Regions from separate parts of the Massilia varians genome, predicted to be linked through region 2. Evidence: predicted binding sites of a transcription regulator. Region 2 holds the regulator's gene; the other holds the start of a gene.
What was found. Region 2 encodes FNR, which switches genes on or off when oxygen is low (the NO sensors DNR and NnrR bind a similar motif). Its sites were predicted from a motif close to TTGATNNNNATCAA; they were not measured.
Positions count from the first base shown of each region.

Region 1: MasN3_RS19570 (universal stress protein) is a predicted target of FNR. The motif match lies at 1,712-1,725, and genes of this name have one in related genera.

Region 1 covers NZ_AP026966.1:4,323,148-4,326,667, forward strand. The annotation lists gene MasN3_RS19560 (chemotaxis protein CheA) at 1-570, opposite strand, end outside; gene MasN3_RS19565 (protein phosphatase CheZ) at 570-1,406, opposite strand; gene MasN3_RS19570 (universal stress protein) at 1,797-2,264, shown strand; gene MasN3_RS19575 (response regulator) at 2,360-3,004, shown strand; gene MasN3_RS19580 (Crp/Fnr family transcriptional regulator) at 3,392-3,520, shown strand, end outside.
Region 2 covers NZ_AP026966.1:3,735,760-3,739,279, forward strand. The annotation lists gene MasN3_RS16775 (hypothetical protein) at 1-1,046, shown strand, start outside; gene fnr (fumarate/nitrate reduction transcriptional regulator Fnr) at 1,127-1,888, shown strand; gene MasN3_RS16785 (helix-turn-helix transcriptional regulator) at 1,900-2,667, shown strand; gene MasN3_RS16790 (DMT family transporter) at 2,728-3,520, shown strand, end outside.

The sequences.
Region 1 (3,520 bases), 590 kb from region 2:
CGCCGATCCCGCCGCGATCGCGGCGCCGGCCGGCACCACGGCGTTGTACATCCCGACCCAGTCCAGGCCATCGTCGCCGGCAGCGCCTGGCGCGGCGACCAGGGCGGCAGCCGCCGGCGCGGCGGCAACCGGCTCCGGCGCTGCGGCCACGGCCACCGGCGCGGCAGGCGCTGCGCTCGATGCGCCCTTGCCCTCGATCGCGTCCTTCAGGATGCGTTCGAGGTCTTCCGGCATCGACGCCAGTCCTTCCGGCGGGGTGCCGTTGTTCAGGTCATTGAGCTGGTCCGCCACGAAGCCCGAGGCCTCGAGTGCGGCTTCGATCGCCAGCGGCGTCACCGGCGCGGCGCCGGTACGCAGGGCGTCGAACAGGTTTTCGGTCAGGTGGCAGGCCGCGACCAGCGCGGGCAGGCCCATGAAGCCGGCGCCGCCCTTGATCGTGTGGAAGGAGCGGAACACCGCATTCAGTGTTTCCTTGTTGTCCGGATCGCGTTCGAGGCGCAGCAAATGTTCTTCAACATTCACCGCAAGGTCCATCGCCTCGACGACGAAGTCCTTGAGCATATCGTCCATTAGAACCCCAGATCGGCCAGAAGATCGTCAACGCTGTCCTGGTTCAGTGCCGTATCCGGCACCGACGGGCCCTGCATCAGCGGCGCGGGCACGGGCGGCACCTCTTTCTTCGCCAGCTTTTCCTTCAGGTCGGCCGGCGCGTGGTCGCGCAGCAGCTGCGCCAGCTCGTGCTCGACGGTCTGGGTGATCTTGACCACCTTCTTGATCAGCTGGCCGGTGATGTCCTGGAAATCCTGGGCCATCATGATCTCGAGCAGGCGCGCCTTCTCGGCTTCGGTGGCTTCGTTCACGGCGGTGGCGAACTGGCGCGAATCGCCGGCCAGGGCCTTGAATTCGTCCAGGCTCAGCTTGCCCGAGAACAGGTCGGCCCAGCGGGTTTCCATGTCCTTGGCCTGCTTCGACAACAGATCCTGGGCCGGCATGCCGTCGTCCAGGGTGTTCAGCACCTTGTTGGCGGCCTGTTCGGTCAGGGTGGCGACGTATTCCAGGCGGTCCTGGGCGTCGACGATGGCCGAGGAGGCCTCGGTCAGCGCCTTGTCGTAGCCGAGCTGGCGCAGCGAATCGTGCAGCAGGCGCACGATGCCGCCCAGGCGTTCGAACATGGCGTGTTCGCCGTCGCTGGCCGCGGCCGGCACGGCGGCCGCTGCAACTGCCGGAGCGGCGGCGGCGATCGCCGGCGCGCTTGCCGCCGATACCTGGTCGAACAAGGATTCGAGGTCGTCTTCGTCCGCGCCGGCGGCACCGGCAGCCGGTGCCGGCTCGGCAGCGGGAGCGCTGGCGCGCTGCGCCGCCACTTCCTCGAATAGTGCGTCGAAATCGTCAGCGGCGTCGGTCATAATCCCTGCTTCTCCATGGTGTATAAGTTCGCAATCAAGCGGTGCATTCGGTCATTACTGCATCCATCGGGCGGGCGTAAACGGCGGCGCGGAATGGATCGAAATCTGCATGCGAGTGTAGCAGCGTAGTTGCCACAGGTAAATCTTGGCGACAGAGACGCAACAAAATGGACAGCGAAACTTAATTCCGCGACAATTAAAATGCAGAGTTCCTGCATGTTTACGGGAGCGAGGTGTTGTTTTTCGTAACTCGACGGTTCTTCTTACCATGCTGTTGCAGTTGCTGACAGATAAGAACCCGAAGTTTGATCAAGCTCAACAGTTTGCGTTCTTGCAATCGCCGCCGCGCCCGCTACGCCCCAGAATGACGTGGCCATAGGAGGAGTCATCATGTACCGCAAAATCCTGATCACCACCGACGGCTCGGCCGTGTCGCAGCATACGGCTTGCGCCGGCGTCAAATTCGCGCAACAGATGGGCGCCGAGGTGCTGGCCCTGTTCGTCGCGCCCGATTACCAGTATCCGGTGTACGTGGAAATCATTCCGCCCTCCTATCCGAGCGAAGAAGACTACATGGCGCAGATGCGCCGCATGGGCGAGGAGTACATGGGCAGGATCATGCGCTCCTGCGCCGGGGCGGGCCTGAAGCACAGCTGCATGACCGCGTTTTCCGACACCGCGGCCCTCAAGATCGTCGACGTCGCCGAGCAGGAAGGCTGCGACCTGATCTTCATGGGTTCGCACGGCCGCAGCGGCTGGGGCCAGCTCCTGCTCGGCAGCGTCACCAATAAAGTGTTGTCGCACACGACCAAGCCGGTACTGGTGCACCGCCTGATCAGCGAGCCCGCACCTGCTTGAGAACGCGGCCGGCGTGAAGAAATGCGACAAATGCCGCCGCCGTCCTGTGTTAGTGTGATCCGGTCATCGCTGCTTTCACCGAGAAGGATGGTTTTATGATTCGCATCGTCATTGCCGACGACCATACGATCATGCGCGAAGGCCTCAAACGCATCCTCGATGGCGCGCCGGATATCGAGATCGCCGGAGAGGCGACCAACGGCTTCGAAGTGCTGGCCCAGGTACGGCAGGGCGGTTTCGATCTGCTGCTGCTCGACCTGTCGATGCCGGGCCGCAGCGGCGTCGACCTGATCCGCCAGGTACGCAGCGAGGCGCCCAAGCTGGCCATCCTGATTCTCACCATGCACGAGGAAGAGCAGTACGCGGTGCGGGCGATCCGCGCCGGCGCCCAGGGTTATCTCACCAAGGAAAGCGCGGGCACCCAGCTGGTGGGCGCGATCCGCAAGGTGGCCTCGGGACGTCCTTATATCAGTACCGAAGTGGCCGAGCAGCTGGCGCTCAATATCATGGCGCCCAATGAGCAGTTGTTGCATAAACAGCTCTCGGACCGCGAATTCGAGGTATTTTCGCACCTCGTCGGTGGCAAATCGATCACCGAGATCGCCAACAGCCTGCACCTGTCGGTCAAGACCGTCAGCACCCACAAAACCCGCATCATGCAGAAGATGGGCATGAGCTCCCTGTCAGAAATGGTCCAGTATGCGGTGGTCCACCGGCTGCTGTCCCCGATGAAAGCCTAGGCTTAAGAAGTTTTAGACAAGCCAGCGGCGGTTTTGTGCCGCCGCCTGCCCTCTTCCGGGGGACGTCCGCCCGGCCCCCGCACTGCCGCTCCCTCAGCCCCGCCATGCCATCACTCCCCTCTGTGACCGCAGACTATGGGTCGGAATATTCCTACAAGCCTACCAGTCTTCCTACCTACATATTCAGCCATCGCTGATATCCGTGCCGGACTCGTGTTGGCATACTGAATTCAGCGTTTCGACTTGCTTGCGATCCAAGTCCCAGCGTGAGCCCCATGCTCCGCCCTGTGGTCGCCGAAACCCTGAGTCTTTCACCTGGAGATGAGCATGCAGTCCCAGCCAACGTCAGAACAACGCAACGTCACCCAGCCGACCCTGCATTCACCCATGGAGGCCGGCCGCCAGCGCCAGGGACGCCTTTGGTCCAACCTCAAGGAAGTCTGCGACCTGCTCCGCATCCCGGCCAGCGTCTCGGTGAGCTCCGAAGAATTACTGTTCCAGCACGTCCAGTTCAAG
Region 2 (3,520 bases):
CGGCCAACGTCCCCGGGACCATCCAGACCTCGAGCGACCTGACTGCGCTCTTGAACGCCGGCAGCGGCGTCAAGGTCGTCCAGGCCATCCGCTGGTGCGGCGGCCCCGGTGACAGCATCATCGGCTGCGCCCCGGTCGGCAGCGCCTCGGTCAACGTGGCCGCGGTGCGCTTCACGGCCAACCAGGAAGGCCTGATCTGGGTGCACGAGTACGGCCACAACTGCGGCCTGAGCCACCGCACCGACGACCCGCGCGCGGTCATGTACCCGTCCGTCGGGGTCGACCACAACGTGGTCAACGCGGCGGAATCCTCGGCTTTCCTTTCGGGCCCGCTGAGCATCGGCGGCCAGGTGATGCCCGCCGGCGGCTGCTCCTGCGGCGCGGGCGGCATGGCGCTGCCCGCCGATGTGCGCGACTTCGTCTCCCGGCACTGGGTGGAAGGCGTGCCCTGGGAGCTGGCCTCGCAGTACGGCGAGAAGGACGCCCGCCTGCTGCTCGAGTGGCTGGTGGACGAACCGGAACGGCACGAGGAGTTCCTGACCCAGATCGTGGCCACCCTCGGCTACATCGGCAGCGAGATCGCAGTCCAGCCGATGATCGACTTCATCGAGCAGCCGCGCGCCGGTCGCGCCGTGTTCAATGCCAAGAACACGGCCCTGCTGCGTCTCGGCGACCTGGCCAACCGCTCCGGCAGCCGGGCGGCGCTCGACTACCTGGCGCGGGTCGCGGGCGACATGGGCCTGGCGCGCACGCTGGCGGCGCCCCAGGCCACCGCGGAGCTGCAGGCGGCCAAGGCGCAGCATGAGGTGGTGGCGCCGAGCCTCGACACCCTGGCCGCCGAGCTCGCGGTGTCGGCCACCTTCGGGCTGGCGCTGGCCGGCACCGCGCAGGCGCAGCAGGCCGTGGAAGCGCTCAAGGGAGATGCCGACGCCTTCGCCAGCGTGAATCAGGCGGCGCTGGAAGCGGCCGGGATCGCCGCGACCGTGCAGGCCAAGGGACGGCAGGAGTACTACAGGATGAAGGCGCAACACCGGCATCACCTGTAACAGGCTTGCGGTAGGGAAATAAAACCCGCGGACGCGGCCTTTGTCTATAATGGCCGCGTCAGCATTTTCGTTTTCCTGCCATGAACCAACCCATCTCGCTTCCGGGCGAAGCGCCGGTCATCCAGGCCCTCAAGGCCAGCTGCAGCGCCTGCAGCATGCACCAGCTGTGCCTGCCGATGGGGCTCGAGGATGCCGACATCAACCGCCTCGACCAGATCATCGGCCGCCGCCGCCGCCTCGCGCGCGACGAGCGCCTGTACGCCATGGGCGAACCCTTCCGCAACCTGTACGCGGTGCGCTTCGGCCATTTCAAGACCTACCAGGTGAACGCCGCCGGCGAAGCCCAGATCACCGGCTTCCAGATGGCCGGCGAGCTGCTGGGCATGGACGCCATCAGCGGCACCCACCACTGCGACGCCGTGGCCCTCGAGGACAGCGAGGTGTGCGAGATCCCGTTCGCGCGCCTCGAAGAGCTGTTCGGCCACGTCCCCGCCCTGCTGCGCCACTTCCACCGCATCATGAGCCAGGAGATCACGCGCGAGCAGAACGTCATGCTGCTGCTCGGCAATATGCGTGCGGAGCAGCGCTTCGCCGTGTTCCTGGTCAACCTGTCGGCACGCTACGCGGCGCGCGGCTATTCGCCGACCAGCTTCCAGCTGCGCATGTCGCGCGAGGACATCGGCAACTACCTCGGGCTCACCATCGAAAGCATCAGCCGCCTGCTGTCGCGCTTCAAGAAGCAGGGCTGGCTGCAGGTGGACAAGCGCGAGGTCACCCTGCTCGATCCGGCCAGGCTCAAGGCGCTGGCCGCCGGCACCGAGGTCTGCAGCCCGATGGGCTAGGATTGCCCAGGATGGCCGCCCTGCCGCCCGCCCCGCATCTGGATCTGCACCTGCGCAGCTATGGCGCCGCCCGTAGCGCGGACCGCCACGAGTTCGGCCAGCTGGTGCTGCCCGTGAGCGGCGAAGTCGCGCTCGAGATCGAAGGCCGCCAGGCCCGGCTCGATCCGCTGCGCGTGGCGGTGGTGGCGCCGCGCGCCTGGCACTCGCAGTGCAGTGCGGTCGCCAACCAGTCGCTGATCGTCGACCTGGGCCCGGAAACCTTCGCCGCGGGGCCCTGGCAGCGCCTGCTCGAGCAGCCCTTCGGCGCCATCGGTCCGGCCGCCCGCAAGCTGGTCGAATTCATGGGCATCCTGGCCGCCACCCGGCCCCCCGCCCCTTCCATGCTGGCCGGCTGGACGCCGCTGCTGCTCGACACCCTGGCGCTGGGCGCGCCCGCACCGCGCTCGCGCCTGGCCGCCCTGCGGGCCCGCATCGAGGCCGAACCCGGCCTGCCGTGGACCACCGAGGCCATGGCGCGCGTGGCCGGCCTGAGCGTGAGCCGCGTGCATGCCCTGTTTCGTGAGGAGCACGACAGCACGCCCCACGACTGGCTGCTGGACTGCCGCCTGCGCTACGCCTGCGAACGGCTGCGTGCCAGCAAGCGCCCGGTGGCCGAAATCGCGCTGGCGGCCGGCTTTTCCGAGCAGAGCGCCTTGACGCGCGCGATGCGCCGGGCGATGGACAGCACGCCCGCCGCCTACCGGCGCGCGTATCGAGAGAATCTGTCAAAGATCCAGTAGCGGCGGTCAAGAAGCGCGCCGGCATCCGGCCGACAATCTCCCTTCCCACGGAGATCGGCCATGCTGTCACAGATACACACCAGAACCCATACCACGCAACTCGGCATCGGCGCCGGCATCGCCGCGGGCGCCTTCTGGGGCCTGGTGTTCCTTGCCCCGGAGCTGGCGCCCGGCTTCTCGCCGCTGCAGCTGTCGGCGGGCCGCTACCTCGCCTACGGCCTGGTCGCCGCCCTCCTCGTCGCCCGCGCCTGGCCGCGGCTCAGGCGGCGCCTGACCCCGGCCGACTGGCGCGGCCTGGCCTGGCTCAGCCTGGCGGGCAACATCGTCTACTACCTGTTCCTGGCCCAGGCCGTGCAGTTGGGGGGCGTGGCCATGACCTCGATCGTGATCGGGCTGCTGCCGATCACCGTGACGCTGGCGGGCCTGCGCGAACCCGACGCGGTGCCCTTGCGGCGTCTGGCGCCTTCGCTGCTGCTGGGCGGGGCCGGCCTGGCCTGCATCAGCCGGGACGCGCTGGCTTGCCTGGATGGCGGCGCGATCACCGGGCTGTTGTCGGCGGTCGGCGCGCTGCTGTCGTGGACCTTCTATGCGGTCGCCAACCGGCGCTGGCTGGCGCGCCTCGAGGGCATCTCGGCCAAGGAATGGAGCCTGCTGGTGGGGGTGATGACGGGCGCCCAGGCCCTGCTGCTGGCGGCACCGGCCTTCGCGGTCGGCGCCACGCCGCACACGGGCCCCGAGTGGCTGCGCTTCCTGGGCCTGGTGACGGCGGTCGGGATCCTCTGTTCCGTGGTCGGCAACGCCCTGTGGAACCACGCCAGCCGCGCCCTGCCGATGGCCCTGATGGGCCAGATGA